2 regions of the Stenotrophomonas sp. FBCC-B152 genome follow, and region 2 is predicted to be linked to the other one. Evidence: predicted binding sites of a transcription regulator. Region 2 holds the regulator's gene; the other holds the start of a gene.
What was found. The regulator FliA, encoded in region 2, starts transcription of late flagellar genes. The targets are predictions, from matches to a motif close to TAAAGTTTNNCNNNCNNNGGCCGATAA.

Region 1 (14,991 bases), 2.0 Mb from region 2:
CGGCCCTGCTCGCCGGCCCGTGCGGCTTCCACCGCAGCGTTGAGGGCAAGGATGTTGGTCTGGAAGGCGATGCCGTCGATCACCCCGGTGATGTCGCCGATGTGCCGCGAGGAGCCTGCGATGTCGTGCATCGTGGACACCACCTGTGCCACCGCGTTGCCGCCCTGCGCGGCAATGGCGGCGGCATCCATCGCCAGCAGGTTGGCCTGCTGCGCCGACTCCGCGTTCTCGCGCACGGTGGCAGTGAGTTCCTCCATGGAGGACGCGGTTTCTTCAAGATGCGCCGCCTGGCGTTCCGTGCGTTCGGCAAGGTCACGGTTACCGGCCACGATCTCGCCAGCTGCGCCGTTGATCGCCGACGTGGCGTGCTGGATGCGCGCCACGATGTCGGCCAGCTGCGCCACGCTGGCGTTGGCATCGTCGCGCATCTGCGCGAACACGCCCTGGTACTCGCCCTGCATGCGCACGCCCAGGTCGCCATGCGCCAGCCCGGACAGCAGCGCCTGCAGCCCGGCCAGGTTGCCCTGGAAGGTATCCAGCAGGCGGTTGATGCTGACCGCCAGGGTCAGCACGAAGCCCTGCTTGTCGTTCACCGCGATGCGCGCCTGCAGCTGGCCCTGCGCGGCGGCGTCCACCAGCGCGGCCACTTCGGTTTCGACCGTGGTTTCCAGCGCGCGGCTGCGCCATTCCACCGCAGCTCCCAGCAGCTGGCCGTGGTCAAGGATGGGGTTGATGACCAGCTGGTAGCGGATTCCGCCCTGCTCGATTTCGTGCGTGCTGGCATCGCCGCGCTGCAGCTGCCCGGCGACGACCGCAAACACCGGATGCAGCCCTTGCGCCGGTTGGCCCTGCCACTGCCCGGGCGCGCAGCCCAGCGCACTGCACAGCGCATGGTTGAGGAAGCCGATGCGGCCATCCGGCTCCAGCACCATCAAGCCGGTCTGGGCACTGTCCAGTGCCTGGCGCGCACGGGTGTTATCGCGCGCGGCGGCCCGCTCTGCCTCGATCCGGCCGCGCAGTCGTTCCTGCATATGTCGCAGGCGTTGCGCCAGCTGGCCGAATTCATCGTGCGGGTTATGCACGACCAGCACCGTATCCAGCCGGTCCTCGGCGATGTCCTCGGCGAAGCGCAACGTGTTGGCGATCGGCCGCTGCACCGCCTGCAGGGTCAGCAGCAGCGTGGCGATGAGCAACGCGGCCACCAGCAGCAGCGTGACCGCGAACACCACCGTCATCGCCCTTGCCTGTGCCTGCAGCCGCCCACGCGCGGCCTCCAGCGCCGTTGCCTGCGCACGCTGCACCTGCTCAAGCGACGGCGCGATCTGTGCAGCGGTATCGGCCAGCGACTGCGCTTCCACATCCAGCCCCACCCGCGCGGCAGTGTAGCCAAGCAGTGCGCCCTGGTAGCTGTCCATCGCGGCGCGAAGCGTGTCCTGTGCGGCCACCGGCACGCCCGGCGCCGCCAGCGCCAGTTCGAACGGCAGCTTGGCTTCGCTGGCGCGGTCGGCATGGGTCGAGTCGCCGGTGAGCAGCAGCAGCGCTTCCTGCCGGCGGATGGCCTGCCACTGGGCCTCCAGTGCGGGCCGTTGCAGGGCGGCCAGCTCGGCCTCCATCGCAGTGGCGACGGCCTCCAGCTGCGCGCGCAACCCGGCCTCGCCCCGTCCCATTTCATCCACACGTGCGTTCAGCGCGTTGATGCCCTCGGCAAACTCGCCGATGCGGGAGGCGAGCGCCTTCAGTGAAGCCGCATTGCCGTTGGCGGCCGCGGCGCGCTGCAGTGCCTCCAGCGACACCTGCAGGCGCTGGCGCGCCTGCTGCAGTGCCTCGCGGTCGGCGTCGTCGAAGCTCGCCGCGTAGCGGGTCTGCAGGCGACGGGCATCGGCCACCTGGGTGCCCAGCAGCGCCATCAGGCTGGTCGCCTGCTGATGGGTGGCGAAGGTGTCGGCGGCGCGTTCGCTGTTGTACCTTGTCCAGGCGTAGACGGCGGCCACCAGCAGCAGGCCCGCTGCGCAGGCCGCCAGGCTGATTTTCAACTTGCGCGCCACGCTGAGCCGGCGCAGGGGTTCAGCCCGGCGGGCAAGGGACGACAGCACACGGCGGGGGATGGCCGACATGACGCACTCCAGGCAGAAGGACGCATCGGTATCGGCCGCATTCGCCTGGACTTTAGGGCGGGATCCATCTGCATCCCGCCCTGTCCGCGCAGTGCCTACGTTGTAGCGGGCGTTGAAGACCGCACGATGACGGTCGGCTACATCACGATGGGGCTGGCCGGGGCCTGCGGCGCCGGAATGTCGCGCTCATCCAGCAGCAGGCGCAGGTCCAGCTCGATGGAGGTGCACAGCTGCGAGATCGGAATGTCGTTGGCCCCGCCCTCGAACGGATTGGCGCTGCTTTCGCCGACCTGGTCCAGCGCGGCATACATCCACGACACCAGCACGCTCAGCGGAATCGCCAGCCACACCATGTGCCCGGCCATCGCCCCGCCCACCGTATCGTTCATGGGGGCCAGCAGGTCGATCATGCCCAGCGGCAGCAGCAGGCACAGGATGCGCACGAAGATCACGTTGATCACCGCGTACTGGCGCGGATAGGGGTAGTTCTTCAGCCGTTCGCTGCGCGCCTGCTGGTCGTGCAGGTCGCGCAGCACGCGCTGCAGCTCGGCGAAGCTGGCCTGCGGTATATCGCCGGCATCCAGCAGCTGGCGCAGCGATGCGCCCTGCAGCGACAGTACTTCGGTGGCCTTGCCGCCAGCGCCCAGGATGCGCGAGCGCTCTTCGGGGGTGACGTACTTGATCAGCTCGGCATCCAGCGTGCGCACCTTTTCCGGCACGTCATAGCGCTTGCGGTACTCAACGTTGGGCGCCAGCTGCACGGTCTCCCAGGGCTTGGTTTCGCGCATCTGGTAGCGCAGCGCGGTCAGCCACGCCAGGTGCCGGTACACCAGCCGCCGGGTGTGTTCGGGATGGGCCACGTAGTCACGGCTCATCGTGCCCCACAGGCGGCTCGCCGCCGTAATGGAGGCCCATACCTGCTGCGCTTCCCACAACCGGTTGTAGGTCTGGGTGTTCTTGAAGCCGGCAATCAGCGCCACGCTGGTGCCCAGCATGAAGATCACGTTCCAAGGCACCGCCAGCCAGTGCAGCCCGCCAAGCTGGTACAGCGCCACCAGCGCCACATCCAGCAGGATCAACAGGTACAGCGGGCGGCGGGTCCACAGCAGGAATTCGGTGAAGGTGTAGGAGCGGCCAGCGTGCATGAGGGTGTTCTCCAGCAGGGGGAAACGCCGCTCAGGGCGCGGCGGTAGGCACCACGCTCACCACGTGGGTGATGCCGTTGCGGAACATCTTTGCGTAGGGGCAGACACGTTCGGTGTTGCGCACCAGCTCGGCGGCCACGCCCGCCTCCAACCCGGGCAGGTATGCTTCCACCTCGGCCGACAGCAGGTACAGGCCGTCGATGGGATCGCGCGAGAAGGTCACCGCCACCTCGATGCAGGCATCCACCAGCACCAGCCCGGCACGGCTGGCCAGCAGGTTCATCGCGCCGTGGAAGCAGGCCGCATAGCCTGCGGCCAACAGCTGCTCGGGGTTGCTGCCGCCCCCTGGTCCGCCCAGCGAGGGAGGCAGGCGCAGCTCGAGCGCCAACGCGCCATCGTCGGAGACGACCACGCCCGAAGCGCGTCCGTGACCCGTCTCCCCGCCGCTCACCCGCACGCGGCCGGTGTAGAGCGGGCGCACCTCGTCGCCACGGTACTTGTCGAGAACGGCGGGCGACGGCGGCTTCAGGTCGGACATGACGTTTCCACGAGGTGCGGGCGGACGGGCAATCAGTTGCTGCGGACCAACCCGGATGACTGCAGCCAGCCATCGAAGCCCTGCCGGCCCAACCACGCCTGTCCCACCGGCACCAGCGTGTCGTCCTGCAGCTGCGCGCCGAAGTACGGTGCCTGTGCATCGCCCACCACCCGGCGCGGGTCCTGGGTGCGGTCCAGGAAGCGCTGCGCCAGCTCGTCCATCGGTGCGCGCTCGGGGCCGGCGATTTCCACCACGCCGTTGGCCGGCGGCTGCAGTGCCACGGCCGCTACGGCCTCGGCCACATCCTCGGCCGAGATCGGCTGCACCAGCGCGGTGGGCAGGCGCAGCGCGTCGCCGGCGGACTGGATGATGCCCGGCAGGAATTCGAAGAACTGGGTGGAATGGATGATCGTGTAGGCGATGCCCGCCTCACGGATCAGCGTCTCCTGCGCGATCTTGCCGCGGAAGTAGCCACTGGCCGCCAGCTTGTCGGTGCCCACGACCGAGAGGGCAACATGATGGCGTACGCCAGCGTTCGCTTCAGCGGCCAGGATGTTGCGCCCGGCGGTCTGGAAGAAGGCCAGCACCGCGGCATCTTCGAACGACGGCGAGTTGGCCAGGTCGATGACCACGTCGGTACCGGCCATGGCCGCGTCCAGGCCGTCGCCGCTGATGATGTCGATGCCGGTGGACGGCGCGGCAACGACGATGTCGTGGCCGGCCGCGCGCAGGCGGTCGACGACCTTGCTGCCGATGCGGCCGGTGCCGCCGATGACCAGGATCTTCATGTTGTTGCTCCAGGAGGGGAAGGAGGACCCCGGGGGGCCGGGGCATGTGACGATGCTAGGCAGGCCGCTGCGGCGGCAGTAGGTCCGCGCGCGGACGCGCACTGTTGCCTGTCAGGCACCAATGGCGTTCATTGCCACGCGCCGGCGTCGATGTCGCGCGCCGGCGCACTGGCCTGCTGCACGCTTTCCCAATGGGTCACCACGTCCAGATCGAGCGCACGCACCTCGCTGGTGATGAAGTCGATGAACGCGCGGATGCGCTTGGGCAGCTGGCGGCGGCTGAGGTAGCACAGGTAGTGCCCGCGGTCGTCGGCGGCGTACTGGTCCAGGCAGCTGACGGCCAGACCGGCATCCAGCGCGGCGCGCACCTGGTAGTTCGGCAGCTGGGCCAGGCCCTGCCCCTGCAGGACCGCCTGCAGCGCTAGGTCTGCGTCGTTGAACACCAGCGCCGACGCAGGTGCCAGGCTCAGCGGTCGTCCTTCCACGCGGAACTCCCACGGCTGCAGCCGGCCGTTGGCCTGGCGCTGGCTGATGCAGGCATGCGCGGGCAGTTCGCCCACCGTGGTCGGCAGGCCGTGCCGCACCGCGTAGTCCGGTGCGGCGCAGACCAGCAGCTGCATGGGAATCAGGTGCTTGGCGATGACCTCGCTGTCTTCCAGCACGCCATCACGGAAGGCCACATCGATCCGGTCGGCGGCCAAGTCCAGGGGGCGCTCCTCCAGCTGCAGTTCGAGCGTGACGTCCGGGAAATGGGCCCGGAATGCCGACAGCAACGGCGCGATCACCTTGCGCCCGAAGCCATGCGTGGCACTGACCCGCAGGTGCCCACGGGGCGGCCCGTCGCGCAGGTCGCGCATCTCCTCCAGGGCCTGCAGGATGCGGTCCACGCCCGGCCGGCAGCCATCATGGAACAGCTCGCCTTCGCGGGTGAGCGAGGTCGAGCGGGTGGTGCGCAGGAACAGCCGCACGCCCAGCTGTCCCTCCAGTTTCTGCACGCTGCGGCTGACCGCCGAGCGGCCGATGCCGAGCCGGTCGGCCGCGCGCGAGAAGCTGCCTTCGTGGGCCACGGCAATGAACGCCATCACCCCGGCGTAGCTGGCCGAAAAGCCGGTGGTGAGCGGGTCGACACCGTCGTCTACGGTGGCCGGATCAGTCAAGGACATGCGGGCGGCGCTCCAAGGTGGCGCGCATGCGCGCGCAGGCAGGCGTGGGCCGCTTCCAGCCGTTGCCTGCATTCAGCAGCAGGCAACCCCAGCAACGGCATGAGCTCCTCGATCGACGCACCCGCCACGTCATGCAGCAACAGCAGCAGGCGGGCATCGGCAGGCAACGCCTCCAGCGCAGACAGGAACGTCGTCCACACCTGGTCGGCGGGACGTGGCAGGCCTGCGGCATCGGCAGTGGATGAGGTGCTCATGCAAGGCAGACGGACCAGCGCAGCGCGCTGTGACAGGTCCCTGCCAACCCGCGTGCGGTGCAGTGTCCTGCTCACGGCACTGTCCCTGCGGCGCGTGCTCGTGTTGAATGCCGCCATGGATACCTCCCTCGACCGCTTCACCCAGCTGCGCCCGCGCGTGCTCGGCGTGGCCTACCGCATGCTGGGCTCCATGGCGGAGGCCGAAGATGTCGCGCAGGAGGTGTGGCTGCGCTGGAACGGCACCGACCGCGACGCCATCGAGAACCTTGAAGCCTGGCTGGTCGCCACCACCACCCGTATCGCCATCGACGAGCTGCGCATGGCCCGCCGCAGCCGCGAGCACTACGTGGGCATCTGGCTGCCCGAACCGGTGTTGACCGACGATGCCAGCACGCCCGAGCACCTGCACGAAGCGGCCAGCGATCTCTCCGTGGCGTTCCTTGCCGTACTGGAACGGCTGGCGCCCGAAGCACGCGCCGCGTTCCTGCTGCACGATGTGTTCGACCGCGACTATCCGGAAATTTCCAGCATCCTGGGCAAGAGCGAAGCCGCCTGCCGGCAGATCGTGCACCGCGCCCGCACCCGCCTGCGCGAAGAACGCCCGTTGCATGCGGTGCCGCACCGCACCCACCAGCAACTGCTGCAGGCCTTTACCGATGCGCTGGACAAGGGCGACCTGAAGTCGATGATCGCGCTGATGGATACCTCCGCGCAGCTGATCGGCGACGGGGGCGGCTTCGTCAGCAGCTTCCCCAAGCCGATGCTTGGTGGCGCGCGTATTGCCCAGCTGTTGTTCGCACCCACCCTGCGGCGTCGCGCCGAGCTGCGCATGGTGCCCGCGTTCATCAACGGACGTATGGGGGTGCTGCGTTACTTTGGCGGGCACCTGGATTCGGCGATGTCGTTCGATACCGATGGTGAGCGCATCACCCAGATCCTGGTGCAGCGCAATCCGAACAAGCTGGCGCGGATCGTGGCCGCACAACAGCCGGCGCTGCGCTGATGACCCTGCCGCCGTCGCGCTGGCGCACGCTGCCGCGCAGCTTCTACCGCCGCCATCCGACCGAGGTCGCGCCGGAGCTGCTCAACAAGCTGCTGGTGCGCGACGACGGCCGCGCCGGCCGCATCGTGGAAGTCGAGGCCTATGCCGGTGACCAGGACCCGGCCGCGCATTCGTTCCGGGGCATGACCCCGCGTACGGCCACCATGTTTGGCGAATGCGGCCATCTCTATGTCTACTTCACCTACGGCATGCACTGGGGCAGCAACGCGGTCTGCGGTGAGGTCGGCCAGGGCTGGGGCGTGCTGTTGCGGGCATTGGAACCTGTGCAGGGATTGGAATTGATCCGTGAGGCGCGGCCCGCCATCTGCCGCGACCGTGAGCTGGCCAGCGGCCCCGGGCGGCTGTCGCAGGCGATGGGTATCACCAAGGCGCTGGATGGTGCGGACCTGGTCAGCAATGATCGCGGCATCCGCATCGTGTCGGACGGTACGCCGCCACCGGATGATCCGGTGGCCGGGCCCCGGATCGGCATCAGCCGCGCCGTGGAGTTCCCGTGGCGCTGGCATGTGCGCGGGCATGCGCACGTGTCCGGTCCACGTTCAAAGGCGTAACGACCAACGGTCGTTACCTACCGGGGTAGCGCACGACCGTTGGTCGTGCCGTGCGCCTTCAGCAGCGGCAACGGATCATATGCCCCGTCGGCGCCGTAGATCCCCCAATGCAGGTGCGGCGGCGTACCGGCGGCATTGCCACTGTCACCGACGTAACCCAGCACGGTGCCTTCGCTGACCACCTCGCCTTCGGCCAGCCCCTCGCGCCACTCCTCAAGATGCGCGTAGTAGTAGCGCTCGCGCGCCGGCCCCACCACCCAGACCTGGCGACCGCCCAGCCCGCTGTCGCGCACCGCCACCACCACGCCTGGTGCTGCGCTGCGCACCGGGGTGCCGCGCTTGGCGAAGATATCCACCCCGGCATGGGTACGATCGCGCCCGCGCGGCGCGCCGAACGTGTCGGCGATGCGCCGTGCCGCCACGCCTTCCACCGGCACCGGCAAGGTGGTGGGCGCCGGCATGCGCGCCAGTTCCCACAGGGCGCGCGGTGCCTTCAGCCATTCGCTGTTCCACACTGCCAGCAGCGCTATGCCCAGCAGCACCGGCACTGCCAACCAGATGAGCCAGCGGCGGAGGGCGAACGCTCGCGAACGCGGGCTGTCGGGCGCCGTAGCGGCGGTGTCGAAGTCGGGGCCTGATGGTGAATTCATGATCCCAGCATCGCAGACGGCATGTACACGGCACCTGTACGCACAGGCATGACGGCACTGGACACCTACGGGCCCGCCGCACGCAACGGGATCCGCAGCACGCTGTCAGGGTGCCAGTCGATCCGCAGCGGCTCGCCGGCATCGGCCGCCGATTCATCGCTGACATCGCCCCCGGTGCCGTGGTTGACCTGGTGCTGGGCATCCTTGAGCACATCGACGATCACCAGCAGCCTGCTGCCGGCTGCCATCCGCCGCGCGGTCATGCGCGTGCGCTGCAGCGGCAGGCGGGTCCAGGTGCCGGGCTGGAGCAGGTGGCGGGTGGTCTGGTCGGCGGCATAGCTGGCCCGGCCCACGTAGTAGGACAGCTGCATCACCTTTCCGTTCAGCATCAGTTCGTACAGGCTCACGGTCAGGTCGACATCGCGCTTGTTGATACGCACCTTCAGCTCGCCCGTGAAGCTGCCCACCACGTCCATCGGGTGGGCAAAGGGCGTGCTGACGAATGACAGCCCGCCATCGTCCGGCAGACCGTCGCGCACGATCGGATAGGGATAGTAGGAGTGCCGCTGGCTGCTGCGGTCGGCGAAATCGACGGTCTGGCTCAGCACGGCGTCCGTTTTCGGCGCCGTCCCGCTGAGCCGGTGCTGGCCGCCATCGCGCTCGCTGGACAGATGAAAGGTGCGATAGCTACCCGCAGCGGCGTCCAGTGAATTGGCATGCTCCCAGCGGTTGGCGCCCATCAGCTCGTAGTTGACCCGCCCCGCCAGCAGCGGCGGCAGCGGCGCGCCGCGCAGGACGTGGTCGAACCACTGGAAGGTGATGGCCTCGGTATCGAACTGCGCAGCCGGGTCCACGGTGTACCCGCGCAGCTCCATTGCCTTGACCAGGGCCTGCGTGCCGAAGTGGTCGTACGGTCCGATCAGCAGCCGATGGTCGGCGCCGGGAAGATGCCGGTAGTGCTGCTTGAAGTACTCCAGCGCGGAGATCTGGCCATCATCGTAGTAGCCGGTGATCGACAATACCGGGAAGGTAATGCGTGTGTAGTCTTCTTCCCACGGCACCATGGCCTGCCAGTAGTGGTCGTAAGCCGGGTGCGCCAGCCAGCGCTGCAGCCACGGGTTGGGGGTGCCATCGACCTGGTCAATCTGCCGGTATGGGCGACCGGAGCGATACCAGTCCTCGGTCAACGCATCCCAGCGCGCGCGTTGGTTATAGGTGTCGTTGTCCAGCAGCCGGGTGTTGGCCACGTAGAACGGCCAGGCATAGTTAGCCGACAGGAATACGTTGTTCTCCATGGGCAGGCCCAACCCGGGAATGGCCGCCACATAGGGCGCAATCGCCTTCAGCGCCGGGTGCGCGTGTCCGGCAGCCGCCCATGCCGCGAAGCCACTGTAACTGCCGCCGTACATCACCACTCGACCATCGTTCCACGGCTGCCGGCTGATCCAGTCGATGGCCGCGTTGCCATCTTCGCCCTCGCGCTCATACGGGGCCACTTCGCCGGTGCCCAGGCGCTTGCCGCGCGCATCCACCACCACGCCCACATAGCCACGCGCGGCCGCCATCGCGGCCTGGCTTTGATTACGCGGCGGGTCGGTGTAGATGGTGAACAGCATCGCGGCGGGCAGCGGGGCGCGTGCGCCGCGCGGACGGGCGACGTGTGCCGAAAGCACCACCCCATCCTTGGCCGGGATCAACACGTCATCACTGATCTCGAAACGTTTTTCCTGGTCTTCGCGGATAAGTGCGGGTGCCAGTGCCACGGCGGGAATGAAGGCCTGCACGAAGGCCGCCTGGCGGACCAGATCGAGCGCCACATCGCGTGGCAGCGCGGATGTCCCTGCGTTTGCCGCCACCGCTTCGTTCAGCCCGGACTGCGCCGAAGGCAGGTTGGTGACGAACCAGTAGTGCGTGCGTACGGCGGCAAGATCATCGAGCGCGGCGAAGTGCTCGCGGAAGGCGCGGGCATATGCGGTGTCGGCGGGACCCTCCACGTTCGCTCGCGACCGCGCCAACAACAGGTACGGGGTCCAGCGTTGAGCGCGCCCCTCTTCCCCTCCTTCGGTCAACGACTGGCGCAGGCGTTCGATGGCGGTGGCGGCCTCTGCGTCGCGGCCCGCGACCAGCAGCAACTGGCTGCGCTGCGGCTCGTCGAATCCGGCTGCGGTCGGCTGGTCCAGCAGGTCGGACGCCAGCGCCTTCAGCGCTCCATCGCGCTGCGCAGGTGTGGCATCGGCAGCCAGCGACCATGGCACGGCCAGCTCATCGGCAACCGCTGCCAAAGGCAACAATGCGATCAACAGGAGCAGGAGCAGCCGGACCCTGGCCGGGCGACGGCGAACGACAACGTGCGGATCACGTGCAAGCACGGAGCAGTCCTTGCAAAGCGGCAGGTGGGGCGCAGCATACCCTTCCCTCCCGCCATGACATACTCCACGGGCAACCGGCGCGTTGTCGCCGCTCCCTGCCAAGGCCGCGCATGTCCGCAACCGCTACCTGTCCCCGCTGCACCACGCAGTTCGACGGCCGCAAGGCCCTGCTGGGCGGCGGCATTCCTGCCTTCTACTCACCCTTTGCCAAGCGCGATGTCGCCCTGCGGGTACGCTGCCCCCACTGTCGCCACGAATTCGCCACCCCGGACGTGCGGCTGCTCGGCGGCCGGCTGTCGCTCAACGGCTACCGGGTGGTAGCCGTTGGCCTGCTGGTGGTCTGCGTGCTGCTGGTGATCTACCTGCCGCCGCGCTGAGCGGCCGGGTTACTGCACCGGCACCGCTTCCGGGAAGGACCAGCGCCCGTCGAGAATCTCGGCGCGTGGCCGGTACAACCGGACCATGTAGTTCCAGCCGGGTGTAGTGGGCAAGCAGTTGGGCACCTGGCCATCGCAGCCACCGAACTGGATGTCCACGGCGCCGTCTGCATTTTTCTTTGCCGTCAGATTGTTGAGCGAATAGGCGTTCTGCGCGTTCTTGTCGTAGTAGCCCTTGGCGTTGTAAAGGCTCACCGACCAGAACCCGTCCACCGGGACATCGGCGACATGCAGTCGGTACACCGTCTTTCCATCGTTGTTGGTCGGCGTCACGTTGAGGTAGATCGCTTCGCTGTCCGGGTTGCCACCCCACGCCGTCGCTGCGCCGATTAACCGGCGTACCGGATCAGCCGTTTCGCGCGTGCCGAACATGCGGCGCGCATCCGGCAACGTTGAGCCCAAGGTCACCAGTGCGTCGCGCACCTTGTCCTGGCTCACCGTGTCCCACTTGGGAATCTCGAAGCTGCCCGGCGCCGCCTGCTGGACCTTGATCGCATCCTGCAGGGCATGAACCTTGGCTACGTCCTCCGGATTGTTGGGATCCACCAGCGTGCGGAAGCCAACGACCACATAGCGGGTACCGTCCTTGCCGCGGCTCAGCGTGTAGGCGCCGGGCTTGTAGTTCACCTGGGTGGTGTACTGGTCCTCGTCGATCACCTGCATGGACATGAAGCGATCACCGGCATCCGGGAGGGTGATGGTGACCGGTCCGGCATCCAGGTCGAACACCGCGCTGGAGTACAGGGTGTCCCGGTTCAACCTCACCACGGTCTGGTTGTCGATCGATGCCGGTTCGCGATGGTGGAATATCTTGCCGAGCCCACCTTCCTTCACCAGGGAGGCAAAGTACCGGTCCGATTCGGCGCGCACGAAGTTGTCGGCGGTGACGGGCACGCTTCCTGGCTCGGGCGCGGTCGCCACGCGCGCCGGGGTTTGCGCCGGCGCGGTCGGGGCAGGCGCAGGAGCAGGCGTTTCCGCAACGGTGGGGGAAGCCGCTTCGGGCTCACGTCGGCAGGCGGATAAAGCCACGGTCACCGCCAGGGCCACGGCGGCCAGGGCAAGGCGGTTATGTCGCAGGATGGCGTTGCTCACGGCAGGATCTCCAACCACGGGTGTTGGAGCGTAGCAATGGCCGTCCTGACCCAAAACCGTACTTCTACTGCGTCCCGAGACCGGAGTTGATGAAGATGGCGGCTACGAGGCTTTCCGCAGTGTTGACACGATGAAGCAGACCATCAGGGCATCCCCCGTCTGCACACACCCATGAGCCCTCCCGTTTCATCATCCACAAGCAAGGTCATCCTGGTGGTCGAGGATGAAATCGAACTCTCACGATTGTTCATCGAAGTATTGAGCGGCGCCGGCTACACCGTGGTGCCTGCCTACTCGGTCACCGATGCCCTGTTCGCCTTGGCTGACCAGCCCTTCGATGCCGCCATTCTGGATGTTGAACTGCGCGACGGTGCGGTGTTCCCGGTAGCTGATCGGCTTGCGCGACTCGGTACGCCGTACCTGTTCGCATCGGCCGTGTACCTGCAGGCCATTCCGAGCGCGCACAAGGGCATCCCCTTTGTGTCCAAGCCTTTCGAGATTGATCAGCTTCTTTCCCACGTGGACCGGGCCATCAGGACAGGCAAGGCCGCATAAAACCCGCGTCGCGCAAGGCACTAGACGACCGGTCTAATCGGGTATAGAGTGCGTTCCATGAGCCCGCCCCCAGCCACTGACACCCTCGATGTCCGCGACAAGATCCTGGCCACCGGCCAGCGGATCATGGGCGGCAAGGGCTTCTCAGCGGTAGGCCTCAATGAGGTGCTCTCCGCTGCCGGCGTGCCGAAAGGTTCGTTCTATCACTACTTTGGTTCCAAGGAAGCCTTCGGCGAGGCGTTGCTGGAAGACTATTTCTCGGCCTACCTGGCCGATATGGATCGCATCTTCAGCCAACCCCGCAAGAGCCGCGCACAGCAGCTGGACGCCTATTTCAAGGCATGGATGGACAACCAGTCCTTCGAGGATTGCCAGGGCAAATGCCTGGCGGTGAAGCTTGGCGCTGAAGTGGCCGATCTTTCCCAGAGCATGCGGGCGACGCTGCAGCGCGGTACCGCCGGCATCATCGGCCGCTTGGCGCAGGTGCTGGACGCAGGCGTCCAGGAAGGCTCGCTCGCGTTCTCCGGCACCCCGCAGGCCGTGGCGCAGAGTCTCTACGAGCTGTGGCTGGGCGCCAGCCTGATGGTGAAGATCGTCCGCAAGCGCCAGCCGTTCGACAACGCATTGCGCACCACCCACTCCCTGATCCGCCCCGCCGCCTGACCCGTAGCGGGGAATGCCTCACGCCCCCTTGGGGTTTTTTTCACGCCGGCCTTCTAGACGACCGGTCTACTGTACCCCACCACTTACCCAGGAGCACCCCAATGAATGTACTGATCGTCCTGACATCACACGATGAACTCGGCTCGACCGGCCGCAAGACCGGCTTCTGGCTGGAAGAGCTGGCCGCGCCCTATTACGCCTTCCAGGATGCCGGCGCGAAGATCACCCTGGCCTCGCCGAAGGGCGGGCAGCCGCCGCTGGATCCGAAAAGCAACGAACCGGATTTCCAGACCGATCTCACCCGCCGCTTCGAGGCCGATGCCGCCGCCACCGCGCAGCTGGCCACTACCGTGCGGCTCGACACCGTCTCACAGGCCGACTTCGATACCGTGTTCTACCCCGGTGGCCACGGCCCGCTGTGGGACCTGGCCGAAGACCGCCACTCCATCGCGTTGATCGAGTCCTTCATTGCCGCCAACAAGCCGGTCGCGCTGGTCTGCCACGCACCGGGCGTGCTGCGCCACGTCAAGGCCGCTGACGGCAAGCCGCTGGTGGAAGGCAGGAAAGTGACCGGCTTCACCAACAGCGAAGAAGCCGGGGTCGGTCTCACCGACGTGGTGCCGTTCCTGGTCGAAGACACCCTCAAGGCGCTGGGCGGCGATTACTCGAAAGGCCCGGACTGGGGCTCGTACGTGGTCAGTGATGGCCTGCTGATCACCGGACAGAATCCGGCTTCGTCCGGCGAAACCGCGACAACCCTTCTGCAGCAACTGCCCCGGTAGGATCGGCTCCCAAACGACCGCCGATAGCCTCTCAACGCCCGGTGACGCATGAAACGCGGCGAAGCAGCGCTTCGCCGCATCCGGCGTCCAGCAGTCAGCCCGTTGCACCCACGATTTCGCCATCTTCCTTGGTAAACGGCGTCGCGATCGGCGGCAGGATCACCAGGACCACTTCCGACGGCCGGCACATGCGGGTACCAAGATCGGTCTGCACCAACGGCCGCTGGATCAGGATGGGGTGCGCCAGCATCGCATCCAGCAGCGCATCGTCGCTGAGCGAGGCATCATCCAGGCCCAGTTCCAGATACGGCTTCTCCTTGGAACGGATGGCGCCGCGCACGCTCAAACCGGCCGCGGCGATGAGCTCGACCAGGCGTTCGCGGGTCGGCGGCGTGAGTAGATACTCGATCACCTCCGGCTCGATCCCGGCATGCCGGATCAACGCCAGCGTGTTGCGCGAGGTCCCGCACCTGGGGTTGTGATAGATGACAGCGTTCATGCACTTTCCTCATTCAAAACGGATTCAACGACGCCGGCCGCGGCCGCCAGCGCGGCCGCCTCGACGGCGCCCTTGCGCTCGCTGTAGCGATCCACCAGGTAGTCACTGCGGCCGCGTACCAGCAGGGTGAATTTGACCAGCTCTTCCATCACATCCACAACGCGGTCGTAATAGGCCGACGGCTTCATTCGTCCGTCCTCGTCGAACTCCTGCCACGCCTTGGCCACTGAAGACTGGTTGGGAATGGTCACCATGCGCATCCAACGGCCCAGAACGCGCAGCGCATTGACCACGTTGAATGACTGCGAACCACCGCAGACCTGCATCA
Region 2 (14,991 bases):
GGTTCTATCTTCTGTTCGGCCTGCTGTTCTTTGCCGCCAACGGGCATCTCGCGCTGATCTCACTGGTGATGGACAGCTACAAGGCGGTGCCGATCGGCGCGTCGCTGCCCGACATCGATGCGTTCATCAGCGCCGCGCCCACCTTCCTGCTGCAGGTGCTGCGCGGTGCGTTGACGCTGTCGCTGCCGATCACCGTCGCCATGCTGGCGGTGAACCTGGCGTTCGGCGTACTGGCGCGTGCTGCACCCGCCCTCAATCCGATCCAGCTGGGCCTGCCGGTTGCCCTGCTGCTGGGCCTGTTCCTGCTCACCGTGCTGGCCGGTGAAATGGGTCCCCCGGTGCAGCGCCTGTTCGACGCCGCGTTCCAGGCCGCCGACGGCCTTACCCGCTAGCGCCGGCCCTTTCGCGTACGCGCCCGTATGCAGAACGGGTGACGGTCACGTGATGGCCGCATGAAATTTGGCCAGATTTGCGCTTGCTTTCGCCCCCACCTGTGTCGTTACCATGCGCTTACGGCAGGGGGAACGTGCCTGAGCAGTCCGCGCAGAAGCGCGGTCCAGTCTTTTTAGATTGCAGCTGTGTACGCCAGGGAGAGTCATGATGCTCGTCGGCAGCTACACCCCATGGTTGGTCGTGGTTTCGCTGCTGGTCGCCATCATGGCGTCCTTCACTGCGCTGGACATGGCCAACCGGGTCACCACCGCGCCCTCGCCCAGGATCAGCGTGCTGTGGCTGCTGGGCGGCGGCTGCGCCATGGGCCTGGGTATCTGGTCCATGCACTTCATCGGCATGCTGGCCTTCAAGCTGCCCATCCCACTGGGCTACGACCTTGAACTGACCGCCGTGTCGTTGTTGGCCGCGATGGCCTCCTCGATCTTCGCGCTGTGGCTGGTCTCACGCGCCACGCTGCCGCATTCGCGGCTGGCGCTGGGCGCGTTGCTGATGGGCAGTGGCATCGCAACCATGCATTACCTGGGCATGGCCGCCATGCTCATGCGCCCCGGCATCGAATACCATCCGGGCTGGTTCACGCTGTCGCTGATCATCGCGGTGGCCGCATCGTGGGTCGCGCTGTACGTTGCCTTCCGCCTGCGCCACAACGAAACCCGGCTGCAACATCGCGTGGCACCGGCGGTGGTGCTGGGCGCGGCCATCGTCGGCATGCACTACACCGGCATGGCCGCGGCACGGTTCCCGGCCGACAGCATCTGTGGCGCCGCCGCCGGCACCGGCCTGCAGACCCAGTGGTTGGCCGCGCTGGTGATGGTGCTCACCATCGCCATCTTGGCCGTGGTGCTGCTGGTGTCCTGGCTGGACCAGCGCCAGCAGGCGCAGCTGCTGCGCCTGCGCAACCAGCACTTGCGCAGTTCGCTGGACGATGCGCACGCCGAGCTCAGCCAGGCCGCACTGCATGATCCGCTGACCCACCTGCCCAACCGCCTGCTGCTGCAGCAGCGCATCGAACAGGCCCTGGTGGATGCCGAACAGCGCGGCGGGCGCTTCGCGGTGATGTTCATGGACCTGGACGGCTTCAAGCAGGTCAACGATGCCTACGGCCACCAGACCGGCGATGCCCTGCTGGTCGCCGTGGCCACGCGCACCCGCCAGCTGTTGCGCGCCGCCGATGTGATGGCGCGCCTGGGCGGCGACGAATTCGTGCTGGTGGTGGGCATCGACAACGACGAGGACGTGTCCACCCTGGCCGGCCGCATCATCCAGGCCGTGGGTACCGGCAACCTGTTGCCCGGGCATGAGCTGCAGGTCACCGCCAGCATCGGCATCGCCATCTGCCCCGACCACGCCACCACCGAACGCCAGTTGATGGGGTATGCCGACGCGGCGATGTACCAGGCCAAGGAGGCCGGACGCAACGCGTTCGTGGTGTTCGCCGAGTGGATGAGCGACAGCGCTGAACAGCAGTTCCGGCTGTTGGCCGACCTGCGCCGCGCGATCCAGGCCAACCAGCTGTTCCTGCACTACCAGCCCAAGGTGCGGGTGAGCACCCACCAGGTCTGCGGTGCCGAGGCGTTGATCCGCTGGAACCACCCCGAGCACGGCCTGATACCGCCGGATCGCTTCATCCGCCTGGCCGAGCGCAGCGGCGTGATCCACGAGATCGGGCGGTGGGTGCTCAACGAAGCCTGCCGCCAGCTGCGGCGCTGGCACGATGCCGGCCATGACGGCTGGTCGGTATCGGTGAACCTCTCGCCGCTGCAGTTCGGCTCCCCGAACCTGCTCAACGAGATCAGCGATGCGCTGAAACTGCACCGGGTGGAGCGGAGGCGGCTGGTGCTGGAGATCACCGAAAGTGCGGTGATGCGCGATACCGAAACCAGCCTGCGCCTGCTGCAGGCACTGGCGCGGCTGGGCGTGGGCATTTCCATCGACGATTTCGGCACCGGTTATTCCAGCCTGCTGTACCTCAAGCGCCTGCCGGCCACCGAGATCAAGATCGACCATGCCTTCGTACGCGACCTGGAAAACAGCTCCGAAGACGTGGTGATCGTCTCGGCCATCGTGGCGCTGGGGCATGCGCTGGACATGGACATCGTGGCCGAAGGCGTGGAAACCGCTGGCCAGCGTTCCTGCCTGGAGCGGCTGGGCTGTGACTTCCTGCAGGGCTACCTGCTCGGCCGCCCGGTCGACGCCGAACGCTTCCTGCAGCTGCACGACCTGCCGCGCCCCAGGATGGTGGTATCCCAGGACCACAAAGCCTCGCAGGGCGGGCATTTCCTGGATTAGCCGCACACGCAGCCACGCAGGGCGTGGCTCTACCGGCTGGCGCCTGTAACGGAACGGTTCTTGCACCACCCCGGGTAATCCCCGCGGTGCCCTGCTCCCGATGTCCGACGAAGAACAAGCCGGCGAAAAAACCGAACAACCTACCGAAAAACGCCTGCGCGACGCCCGTGAACAGGGCAACATCCCGCGTTCGCGCGAGCTGGCCACCGCCGCCGTGTTCGGCGCCTCGGTGCTGGCGCTGATGGCGTTTTCCGGCGGCATGGCCAGCAGCGCCAAGGACTGGATGAAGCTGGCCCTGACCCCGGAACCGGGCCTGCGCTTCGAGCCGCTGGGGTTGTTCAACCATTTCGGGCACCTGTTCCTGCAGCTGATGCTGGCCCTGTGGCCGCTGCTGCTGGTCTGCCTGCTGGCCAGCTTCCTGGCCCCGGTGGCCATGGGCGGGCTGCGCTGGTCGAACAAATCGCTGATGCCGCAGTTCAGCCGGCTCAGCCCGATGGCCGGCATGAAGCGCCTGTATGGCGCCGAGGCCATCGGCGAATTCACCAAATCCCTGCTGCGCATCGTGTTCGTCGGCACCGCCGCCGGGCTGGTGGTATGGCACGGCATCCGCGGGCTGCGCGACCTGGTCCACCAGCCGCTGGAAGCGGCCATGGTCCACGGCTTGGGCTTCACCCTGAAGCTGATGCTGGCCACCGGCGGGGCCATGATGCTGCTGGCCGCCATCGATGCCCCGTACCAGCGCTGGAACTGGATGCGCAAGCTGAAGATGACCCGCGAAGAGCTGCGCCGGGAAATGAAGGAAAGCGAGGGCAGCCCGGAAGTGAAGGGCCGCATCCGCCAGCTGCAGCAGCAGATGTCCAACCGCCGGATGATGGAAGCGGTGCCCACCGCCGACGTGGTGGTGGTCAACCCCACCCACTACGCCGTGGCCCTCAAATACGACGGCGGCAAGATGGGCGCCCCCACCGTGGTGGCCCTGGGCGTGGACGAAACCGCCCTGCGCATCCGCCAGGTGGCCGACGGCAACAAGGTCGCCATCGTCTCGGCCCCGCCTTTGGCACGCGCCTTGTATCGGGAAGGTCAACTTGGAAAGGAAATTCCCGTGAGACTGTATTCGGCCGTTGCCCAGGTGCTGTCCTACGTCTACCAGCTGCGTACCTGGCGGGGTGGCCCGATGCCGGCCGCGCCCAGCATCGACGTGGATGAGTTCGGCAAGGGAGGCCGCGCATGAGCGCCCAGCCCGCCGGCATGAACACCCGCCGCGCCCTGGACATGATCCGCCAGGGTCTTGGCGCCCCGCTGATCGTGCTGGCCCTGCTGGCCATGGTGGTGGTGCCGCTGGCCGCCCCGGTGCTGGACGCGCTGTTCACCTTCAACATCGCCATCTCGCTGATGGTGCTGCTGGCGGTGGTGTACGTGAAGCGCCCGCTGGATTTCACCATCTTCCCGATCGTGCTGCTGATCACCACCATGCTGCGGCTGGCGCTGAACGTGGCCTCCACCCGCGTGATCCTGCTCAACGGCCAGAACGGCCATGAGGCGGCCGGCAAGGTGATCGCCGCGTTCGGCGAATTCGTGATCGGCGGCAACTACGCCGTGGGCATCGTGGTCTTCGCGATCCTGACCATCATCAACTTCGTGGTGATCACCAAGGGCGCCGGCCGCGTGTCCGAAGTGACCGCGCGCTTCATCCTGGACGCCATGCCCGGCAAGCAGATGGCGATCGACGCCGACCTCAACGCCGGTTTGCTGACGCGTGAGGAAGCCAAGCTGCGCCGTGAAGAAGTCCGCGAGGAAGCCGACTTCTACGGCGCCATGGACGGTGCCAGCAAGTTCATCCGCGGCGATGCCATCGCCGGCATCCTGATCCTGTTCATCAACATGATCGGCGGCCTGGCGGTCGGCGTGCTCCAGCACGGCATGCCGTTCGGCGAAGCGGCGGCTACCTACACCCTGCTGTCGATCGGTGACGGCCTGGTGGCGCAGCTGCCGGCGCTGCTGGTGTCTTCGGCGGTGGCCATGCTGGTCACCCGCGCCTCGCGTTCACAGGACATGGCCCAGGCCATGATGGGCCAGGTGTTCGGCCAGCACCGCGCACTGACCATCGCCGCGGCGATCCTGGGACTGGTCGGCCTGGTCCCGGGCATGCCCAACGTCGCCTTCTTGACGCTGTCGGCGATCCTCGGCTTCATCGCCTGGAGGCTGTGGAAGAAGAGCGTGGCCGCCGAACGCGCCGCCGCCGCGCCGGCCGCCGGCCCGACCAATGCGCTGGGCCTGCCCGGCGCCAGCAGCCCCTCGCCCACCGCCGAACTGACCTGGGACGAACTGCGCCCGGTCGATCCGCTCGGCCTGGAAGTGGGCTACCGGCTGATTCCGCTGGTGGACAAGAACCAGGGCGGCGAACTGATGGCGCGCATCAAGGGCGTGCGCCGCAAGCTCACCCACGACATCGGCTTCCTGATCCCGTCGGTGCACATCCGCGACAACCTGGAACTGGGCGCCAGCGCCTACCGGCTGCTCATCCATGGCGTGCCGGTGGCCACCGCCGAGATCCACCCCGACCGCGAACTGGCGCTGGACCCGGGCAGCGCGCTCGGCGCGCTGGAAGGCATTGCCGGCAAGGACCCCGCGTTCGGGCTGGATGCCACCTGGATCCAGCCACACCAGCGGGCGCACGCCGAATCGATGGGCTACACCGTGGTCGACCCGGCCACCGTGGTCGCCACCCACCTCTCGCACCTGATCCGCGAACACGCCCCGGAACTGCTGGGCCACGAGGAAGTTCAGCAGTTGCTGGCCAACCTGGCCAAGAGCGCGCCCAAGCTGGTTGAAGACCTCACCCCCAAGGCGCTGCCGCTGTCGGTGGTGGTGCGGGTGCTGCAGAACCTGTTGATCGAACGGATCCCGGTGCGCCAGCTGCGCAAGATCGCCGAATCGCTGGTCGAGAACGCGCCGATGAGCCAGGACCCCGGCGTGCTCACCGCCGCCGTGCGCAACGCGCTGGGCCGTTTCATCGTCCAGGAGATCGCCGGCATGTCCGCCGAGCTGCCGGTGTTCACCCTCAACCCGCAACTGGAACGCGTCTTGCAGGAGTCCACCCAAGGGAACGGCGCCGCGCTGGAACCCGGACTCGCTGAGCGACTGCACCAGAGCCTGGCCGAATGTGTCAGCAAGCAGGAAGCGAAGAACGAGCCTGCGGTGGTGTTGGTACCCGGTCCGGTACGTGCCGCGCTGGCCCGGCTGGTACGCCACAGCGTTCCGTCGCTGTCCGTGCTGGCCTACAGCGAGGTACCCGAGGACAAGCGGTTGAAGCTGGTCGGCACGATCAGCTGAGCCGGAACTCCGACAGCAACGCGTCAGAAAACAGACACCCCCATTTCGCAATCACCGCAGCAGGACAAGAAGGGAACCCCGGACCGTGCAGACCACCGACAACCAGCGCTTCCCTTCCACCCCCCAGCCGCCCCAGTCCCGGTACCACAGCATGAAAATCAAACGCTTCGTCGCTCCCGATATGCGCTCTGCCATGAACCTGGTGCGCAAGGAACACGGTCCGGATGCCGTGATCCTGTCCAATCGCCGGATCGAGGAAGGCGTGGAAATCGTGGCCGCGGCGAACTATGACGAAGGCGCGGTGCAGCGTGCACTGGAAGCGGCGCGCAAGGACGTGGCCCCGCCGCCGCCGGCCCCGCGCCCGCGCAATGCCGCCGATGCGGTGATCGCCGCCGTGACCCGCCGCAAGGCACCGGCCACCGCGCCGGAACCGGTGGCGGCCACCACCTCGGCCGTGGCCGCCCTGGCCCGCGCCGCCGTGGGCGCCACCGGCCGCACCCTGGACAGCGCCAACGAAATCGTGCCGCCGCCGGGCAGCAGCGGCTTTGCCGCCACCCTGGCCCGTGCCAACGTGCAGCCGGCCAACCCGCTGCCGGAACAGATCTTCGCCCCGTTCAATGTCGAACAGGCTGCCGCCGCCGAACGCGCCGTGACTGCGCCGGTCGCCGAAGCCGCGCCGGTGGCAGTGGAAGCACCGGTCCGCGCCGCTGCGCCGGCCCCGGCCAACCGCGCCCGCTTCATCATCGACCCGCCGCTGGACGAAGCACCGCTGTTTGAGATGCACGCCCCGGCCGGCCGCACCAGCGTGCCGCCGCAGCTGCCGCAGATGCCGGCGCAGCAGATGCAGCGCGCTCCGCTCGAAACCCCGGCCGCCCCGCTGTGGGAAACCGTGCCGGTGGTCCCGGCCGCCGCCAGCCCGGCCATCCAGATCGACGATTCGGCGGTGTTTGCCGCACCCGCTCCGGTGGCTGTGGAGGACTTCGCCGCGCCGGTCGCTGCGATGACGGTTGCTGCCCCGGTCGAGCCGTCGCTGCAGGCCGCCAACGAACCGACGGTGCCCGCCGAGGTCATCACCGCCCCGGTGGCTGCCGTCGCCGCCCCGGTGACCTTGGTCCGCGACGACGAGGAACTGCGCCAGCTGCGCCATGAAGTGGCCGGCATGCGCACCGTCATCGAGCGCGAAATGAACCGCTTCACCGACGAGCGCCTGCGCGGTTCGGCGGTGCGTGCCGCCGCGCTGGACCTGATGGACGAATACGGCTTCGACGCCGGCATCTGCCGCGACGTGGCCCTGCAGATCCCGCTGGACACCGAAGCCCACCGCGGCCGCGGCCTGATGCTGGGCCTGCTGTCCAAGAAGCTGCCGATCGCCCCGGTCGACCCGCTCGAGGCCGGCGGCGTGATCGCCCTGGTCGGCCCCACCGGTGCCGGCAAGACCACCACCATCGCCAAGCTCGCGTCGCGCTTCGCCGAAGCCCACGCCGCCCGCGACGTGGCCCTGGTCACCACCGATACCGCCCGCATCGGCGCCCGCGAGCAGCTGTACGGCTTCGGCCGCCAGCTTGGCATCGCCGTGCATGAAGCCAACAGCGGCAGCGACCTGGCCCAGCTGCTGGAGCGCCTGAAGGACTACAAGCTGGTGCTGATCGACACCGCCGGCCTGGGCCCGCGTGACCGCGCCCTGGCCGCCCAGCTGCAGTGGCTGCGCGCCGCGCCGCAGATCCGCACCCTGCTGGTGCTGCCGGCCAACACCAGCTTCGGCGACATGGACGAGGTGGTCCGCCGCTTCAGCGGCGCCAACCCGCAGGGCGTGGTGCTGAGCAAGCTGGACGAGACCGGCCGCTTCGGCACCGCCCTGTCGGTGGCCGTCGACCACCGCCTGCCGATCACCTGGGTCACCGATGGCCAGGACGTTCCCGAAGACCTGCACCGGGCCAGTGCTGCCAATCTTGTACTTCGCCTTGAAGATTTGCGCCGCGCGGCCGATATGCCCTGCAACCCGGAGTTGAACCATGCCGTCGCGTGAGTATGAAAACCTGACCAGGACCTTCCCGTTGTCGGCCACCCGCAGCCAGCCGCTGGGCCCGGTCCGCACCATCGCCGTCACCGGCGGCAAGGGCGGCGTGGGCAAGACCAACGTGTCGGCCAACCTGGCCGTGGCGCTGGCCGACATGGGCAAGCGCACGCTGCTGCTGGATGCCGACCTGGGCCTGGCCAACATCGATGTGATCCTGGGCCTGCAGCCCAAGCTGACCCTGGCCGACCTGGTCGCCGGGCGCTGCACGCTGGATGAAGTGATCCTGGAAGGCCCCGGCGGCGTGCTGGTGGTGCCGGCCGCGTCCGGCCGCCGCCACATGGCCGAACTGCAGCCGGCCGAACACGTGGGCCTGGTCAACGTGTTCTCCGAACTGGAACGCGACCTGGACTTCATGGTGGTCGACACCGCCGCCGGCATCACCGACGGCGTGCTCACCTTCTGCCAGGCCGCCCAGGACACCGTGGTGGTGGTCTGCGACGAGCCGGCCTCGATCACCGACGCCTATGCCCTGATCAAGGTGCTCTCGCGCGAACGTGGCGTGGACCGCATCCAGGTGGTGGCCAACATGGTGCGCGACCCCAACGAAGGCCGCGTGCTGTATGAAAAGCTGAGCCGGGTCTGCGACAAGTTCCTGGCCGATGTCTCGCTGAACTACCTGGGCTGCGTGCCGCAGGACGACTGGCTGCGCCTGTCGGTGCAGCGCCAGCAGCCGGTGGTGAAGGCCTACCCGTCCAGCCCGTCGGCGCAGGCGATCGCCGAGATCGCCCGCCGCACCGCGCGCTGGCAGGCCCCGACCGAGCCGCGCGGCGGCGTTGAATTCTTCCTGGAACGCATCCTCAAGCAACGCGGGGTGACCGCATGAAAGGCGCCGCACAATACAAAGAGGTGCAGCGCGCCGCAGCCAACGAGTGCATTGCCCAGCACTCGGACCTGGTCCGGCGCATCGCCCACCACCTGGCCGCACGCCTGCCGGCCAGCGTTGAAGTCGACGACCTGATCCAGGCCGGCATGATGGGCCTGATCGAGGCCTCGCGCAGCTACGACGCCGACCAGGGCGCCTCGTTCGAAACCTATGCTTCGATCCGCATCCGCGGCTCGATGATCGACGAGATCCGCCGGGGCGACTGGGTGCCGCGTTCGGTGCACCGCCGTGCCCGTGACGCCGCCTCTACCATCCGCCGGCTGGAGCAGAGCACCGGCCGTGCCGCCAGCGCCACCGAAGTGGCCGCCGCGATGGACATGCCGCTGCCCGATTACCTGCGCCTGATGGAAGACGCCGCGCGTGGCCAGGTGCTGAGCCTGGAATCGCGGATCGAAGACCAGGGCGAGCTGGATACCGTCGCCCAGGGCGGCCCGACCCCGCAGCAGGTGCTGGAGCGCGGTGAGTTCGGCCGCGAACTGGGCAATGCGATCGGCCTGCTGCCCGAACGCGAACAGCTGGTGCTGTCGCTGTACTACGAGCAGGAACTGAACCTGAAAGAGATCGGCGCGGTGCTCGGCGTCAGCGAGTCGCGCGTCTGCCAGATCCATGGCCAGGCAGTGCTGCGCCTGCGTGGCCGACTGAAGATCTTCGAGGCGGCCGACGCCGGCCTCGAGAACACTTGATACCGAGGAAAGTGCTTTGAACAAGAACATGCGTATCCTGATCGTCGACGACTTCTCGACCATGCGTCGTATCGTCAAGAACCTGCTGGGCGATCTGGGCTTCACCAATACGGCCGAAGCCGAGGACGGGCATGCCGCGCTGGCCCTGCTGCAGAGCCAGCCGTTCGATTTCGTGGTCACCGACTGGAACATGCCGGTCATGACCGGTATCGACCTGCTCAAGGCGATCCGCGCCGACGCCAAGCTCAAGACCCTGCCTGTGCTGATGGTCACCGCAGAAGCCAAGCGTGAGCAGATCATCGAAGCCGCCCAGTCCGGCGTGAACGGCTACATCATCAAGCCGTTCACGGCTGCGACCCTGGAAGAGAAGCTCGGCAAGATCTTCGAGCGCCTGGCGGCCAGCGCCTGATGGAAACCCTTCGCGACAAATCGGCGCTGGTGCAGCGCCTGCAGGATGCCCTGGCCGCGCTGGAAAGCGGTGACGAAGCCGGTTGGCGCCGGGAAATCGACGCCCTGGCCGCGCTGCGCACCCAGCCGATGATGGCCGGGCTGAACCGGCTCGCCCGCGAGCTGGGCCAGGCGCTGGGCGAACTGCCCACCCTGCCCAGCGAAGCCGGCGAGCTGGACGATGCCTGCGCGCGCCTGGACCACGTGGTGGCGATGACCGAACAGGCCACCCACCGCACCCTGGACCTGGCCGAGGAATGCCGCGCGCTCACCGAGCAGCTGCGCGCCAACGGGCTGAGCCCGGACCAGGACCAGCAGCTGGACCGCATCCGCCACAACCTCACCGAGATCGCGCTCACCCAGAGCTACCAGGATCTCACCGGGCAGATCATCCGCCGCGTGGTGGGCATCGTGCGCCGCGTGCACGAAGGCTTCGGCGCGCTCGGCCTGCCGCCGCCGGACGACAGCACCCACAAGCGCGACAACGGCCTGGCCGGTCCGGCCGTGAGCGGCCTGGACCGCCATCAGGTGTCGCAGGTGGACGCCGACGACCTGCTTTCCGATTTGGGGCTTTGAAACCATGAGTGCTGTTCCAGACGACATTGCTGCAGACTTCATCCTCGAGGCCCAGGAGATCCTGGATCGCCTCGGCGAACAGCTGGTGTCGCTGGAGCAGTCGCCCCAGGACAGCGACCAGCTCAACGCGGTGTTCCGCGGGTTCCACACGCTCAAGGGCGGTGCCGGCTTCCTGGGCATCCAGGCCATGGTCGAGCTGTGCCACGCCGCCGAAGAAACCCTGGGCATGGCCCGTTCGGGCCAGGCCGTGCTGCAGGCCCACCACTTCGACGCCGGCCAGCAATCGCTGGATTACCTGCAGTCCATGCTCGATTCGGTGGCCGCCGGCACCGAGCCGGGCTATGCCCCGCCGGAGCTGATCGCGCAGTTCGACGTCAACGGACCGGCCACGCCGGCCCCGGTCGCGGCGGCCGCCGCCTCCAGCGGCGAGCTGATCACCGACGATGAGTTCGAGGCCCTGCTGGATACGCTGCACGGCGGCGCGGCACCGACCGCCGTGACGAAAAAGAAAGACGACGGCCTGATCGGCGAAGATGAATTCGAAGCGCTGCTCGACCAGCTGCATGGCGGCGCCGCCCCCGGCGCGCAGCCAGTGGCTGCCCCCGCACCCGCCCCGGCCATCGCACCGCGCCCGGTCGCCGCTCCGGCACCGGCCAAGCCGGCCGCCAACAAGCCGGTGGCCGAAGCCGAGCACACCGTGCGCGTGGATACCAAGCGCCTGGATGCCATCGTCAACCTGATCGGCGAACTGGTGCTGTCGCGCAACCGGCTCAAGACCCTGCGCGCGCGCCTGCACGACGAAGAACTGGACCGCGCCGTGTCCACCCTGGACATCGCCACCGCACGCCTGCAGTCGGCGGTGATGCGCACCCGCATGCAGCCGGTCGGCAAGGTGTTCTCGCGCTTCCCCAAGGTCGCCCGCGACGTGGCCCGCAACCTGAAGAAGGAAGTGGAGCTGGAACTGATCGGCGCGGAAACCGAACTGGACCGCAACCTGGTCGAGGCCCTGGCCGACCCGCTGGTGCACCTGGTGCGCAACGCGATCGACCACGGCATTGAAATGCCGGAGCTGCGCGAAGCCCAGGGCAAGAGCCGCAGCGGCAACGTGCGCCTGTCCGCACAGCAGGAAGGCGACTACGTCAGCATTGAAGTGCAGGATGACGGCGCCGGCATCGATCCCGAACGCCTGCGTGCCAAGGCACGCGAAAAGGGCCTGATCGATCCCGAAGCCGCCGCCCGCCTGACCAGCGAGGAATGCCTGCACCTGGTGTTCCTGCCCGGTTTCTCGACCAAGCAGGAAGTCACGGATATCTCCGGCCGTGGCGTGGGCATGGACGTGGTGCAGTCGCGCATCCGCGAACTCAGCGGCCAGATCCAGATCCAGTCCGAACTTGGCCGTGGCAGCCGCTTCATGATCCGCGTGCCGCTCACCCTGGCGATCCTGCCGACCCTGCTGGTGCAGGCCGGCGAGGATGTCTACGCGCTGCCGCTGGCGCGTGTGATGGAAGTGCTGCACGCACCCAACACCTCGCTGGGCTGGTTCGACGGCCGCGCCGTGCTCGACCGCAAGACCCACACCCTGCCGCTGGTGGACCTGCGCCACTGGCTGGACGTGGATCCGGCGCCCTCCCCGCTGCTCACCATCGTGGTGCTGCAGGCCGGTGAAGCACGCTTCGGGCTGGTGGTGGACCAGGTGCGTGGCCGCGAGGAAGTGGTGATCAAGCCGCTGCCCAAGGCCCTGCGCGGCCTGCGCGGCTACGCCGGCGCCACCCTGATCGGCGACGGCCGCATGTCCCTCATCCTCGACGTGGACGGCCTGCGCACCCCCCACGATTGAACCAGGGCACCGAATCGCCAAGGCCCCCCCCGCGTAGAGCCACGCCCTGCGTGGCTGAACCCCCGATAGCCCCGCAACTCAAGTACCCCCCACGCAAGCCGATATCGGACAAATGGACAGACTCAGCCTCATTGGACTTTTCCTCGCCCTGGCCTCGCTGGTCGGCGGCAGCATCCTCAAGGGTGCCGGGCTGGCCTCGCTGTGGTCCCCTGCCGCCTTCGTGATCGTCATCGTCGGTACCCTCGCCGCCATCCTGCTGCACACCTCGCCGGCCGTGTTCAAGCACGCCTTCAAGATCGTGCGCTGGGTCGTGCGCCCGCCGGCCAGCGACCGCGCCGAGCTGATCCGCCAGATCGTGGAATGGAGCAACATCGCCCGCCGCCAGGGCCTGCTCGGCCTGGAAGCCCAGGTCGATGCCCAGGACGACCCGTTCCTGCGCAAGGGCCTGCAGCTGCTGGTGGACGGCGTGGAGCCGGAAACCATCCGGCACATGATGGAAATCGAACTGGGCAGCCAAGAAAGCCAGGACCTGGCCGCGTCCAAGGTGTTCGAAGGCATGGGCATCTACGCGCCTACGCTGGGCATCATCGGCGCCGTGCTGGGCCTGATCGCGGTGATGAAGAACCTGGCCGACCCCAGCAAGCTCGGCCACGGCATCGCCGCCGCGTTCACCGCCACCATCTACGGCATCGCCTCGGCCAACCTGCTGTTCCTGCCGGTGTCGGCCAAGCTCAAGAGCGTGATCCACCACAACAGCCGCGACCGCGAAATGATCATCGAAGGCCTGATCTCGATTGCCCAGGGCGAGAACCCGCGCAACATCGAGACCAACCTGTCGGGGTTCCTGCACTGACATGGCCCGCCGCAAAGCCCACGAAGAGCATGCCAACCATGAGGCCTGGGCGATTCCCTACGCCGACCTCATGACGCTGCTGCTTGCCTTCTTCGTGGTCATGTACGCCATCTCCTCGCTCAACGAAGGCAAGTACCGGGTCATGGCCGACGCGCTGACCACTGCATTCGGCGGCGCGCCGCGCACCATCAACCCGGTGCAGGTCGGCAACCAGCAGGTGCAGGGCGGCGGTTGGGACAGCCCGTCGGTGATCAAGGCCGGCAACCGCGTCGGCCCTTCCGCACCGTCGCCCAGCAACGACCCCACCCTGCTGCCGGCGATGGCCTCGCAGATGCGCATGCCGGTATCGGTGCACAACCAGCAACAGCTGCAGGCCGCCGAGCGCCAGCTCAACAGCATCGCCGACCGCCTGACCGCTACGCTGGCACCGCTGATCGACCGCGGCATGATCACCGTGCGCCGCACCGAGCTGTGGATCGAAGTGGAGATCAACAGCGACATCCTGTTCACCACCGGCTCGGCCACGCTCGACGTGCACGCACGCGACACCCTGTCCTCGCTGGCGCAAGTGCTGCACGACGCGCCCAACGGCGTGCGCGTGGAAGGCCACACCGATGACGTGCCGATCGCCACCGCGCTGTTCCCGTCCAACTGGGAACTGTCGGCCGCGCGTGCGGCCAGCGTGGTGCACCTGTTCGCCGACCAGGGCGTGCAGCCGGCGCGGCTGGCGATGGTCGGCTACGGCCAGTTCCGCCCGCGCGAAGACAACACCAGCGTGCAGGGCCGCAACCGCAACCGCCGGGTGATGGTCATCATCCTGGCCGACACCGCGCAGGGCGTGGACCCGCTGGGCCCGCAGCTCACCGCCGAAACCGGCACCGCGCCGGCACCGGCCACGCCCTCCCCCGTTTCCCCCCTCGCGCCGGTGCAGCTGCCACCGGTGCCGGCCGGCAGCCGCGTTGGCGCCGCCGTTCCCCCCGCAATGAAGGAGTAAGCCGATGCGTATCTGGGCAATCGCCAACCAGAAGGGCGGCGTGGGCAAGACCACCACCACCCTCGCGCTCGGCCGCGGCCTGGCCGCCCTGGGCCACCGCGTGCTGCTGATCGACCTCGATCCGCATTCCTCGCTGACCCGCGCCTTCGGCGTGCCGCTGGATCCGCCGCCGGCCGGCGTGCTGGAGCTGTTCGGCACCCCGCCGGCCGAACTGGGCAGCCTGGCCCACCACAGCCAGGTGCCCGGGCTGGACTTCATCTGCGCGCAGGCCGCGCTGGCCACGCTGGAACGGCGCAGCGCCAACCAGCCCGGCCTCGGCCTGGCCCTGCAGCACGCGATGGCGCGCCACCAGGGCCAGCACGACTACATCCTGCTCGACTGCGCGCCCACCCTGGGCCTGCTGATGATCAACGCATTGGCTGCGGCCGACCGCCTGATCATTCCGACCCAGGCCGAGCCGCTGGCCCTGCACGGCCTGGATGGCATGGTGCGTACCGGCGAGATGGTCGAGCGTTCGCGCCGCCGTCCGCTGCCGATGTCGATCCTGCCCACCCTGTTCGACCGCC

Region 1: a site for FliA is predicted at 2,143-2,169, ahead of NMB40_RS15930 (methyl-accepting chemotaxis protein). Genes of this name have one in related genera too.

The regions. Positions count from the first base shown of each region.
Region 1 is NZ_CP101442.1:3,472,003-3,486,993, forward strand. It holds gene NMB40_RS15930 (methyl-accepting chemotaxis protein) at 1-2,114, opposite strand, end outside; gene NMB40_RS15935 (bestrophin family protein) at 2,252-3,259, opposite strand; gene NMB40_RS15940 (Ohr family peroxiredoxin) at 3,291-3,797, opposite strand; gene NMB40_RS15945 (SDR family oxidoreductase) at 3,830-4,585, opposite strand; gene NMB40_RS15950 (LysR family transcriptional regulator) at 4,714-5,748, opposite strand; gene NMB40_RS15955 (RNA polymerase sigma factor) at 5,739-6,002, opposite strand; gene NMB40_RS15960 (RNA polymerase sigma-70 factor) at 6,118-7,005, shown strand; gene NMB40_RS15965 (DNA-3-methyladenine glycosylase) at 7,005-7,616, shown strand; gene NMB40_RS15970 (M23 family metallopeptidase) at 7,634-8,266, opposite strand; gene NMB40_RS15975 (CocE/NonD family hydrolase) at 8,332-10,635, opposite strand; gene NMB40_RS15980 (hypothetical protein) at 10,746-11,012, shown strand; gene NMB40_RS15985 (DUF1254 domain-containing protein) at 11,022-12,164, opposite strand; gene NMB40_RS15990 (response regulator) at 12,336-12,719, shown strand; gene NMB40_RS15995 (TetR/AcrR family transcriptional regulator) at 12,777-13,382, shown strand; gene NMB40_RS16000 (type 1 glutamine amidotransferase domain-containing protein) at 13,484-14,164, shown strand; gene arsC (arsenate reductase (glutaredoxin)) at 14,259-14,663, opposite strand; gene arsH (arsenical resistance protein ArsH) at 14,660-14,991, opposite strand, start outside.
Region 2 is NZ_CP101442.1:1,494,857-1,509,847, reverse strand. It holds gene fliR (flagellar biosynthetic protein FliR) at 1-392, shown strand, start outside; gene NMB40_RS07200 (putative bifunctional diguanylate cyclase/phosphodiesterase) at 601-2,742, shown strand; gene flhB (flagellar biosynthesis protein FlhB) at 2,843-3,973, shown strand; gene flhA (flagellar biosynthesis protein FlhA) at 3,970-6,075, shown strand; gene NMB40_RS07185 (AAA family ATPase) at 6,227-8,101, shown strand; gene NMB40_RS07180 (MinD/ParA family ATP-binding protein) at 8,088-8,975, shown strand; gene NMB40_RS07175 (RNA polymerase sigma factor FliA) at 8,972-9,718, shown strand; gene cheY (chemotaxis response regulator CheY) at 9,735-10,127, shown strand; gene NMB40_RS07165 (protein phosphatase CheZ) at 10,127-10,741, shown strand; gene NMB40_RS07160 (chemotaxis protein CheA) at 10,746-12,578, shown strand; gene NMB40_RS07155 (flagellar motor protein) at 12,691-13,431, shown strand; gene motD (flagellar motor protein MotD) at 13,433-14,425, shown strand; gene NMB40_RS07145 (ParA family protein) at 14,430-14,991, shown strand, end outside.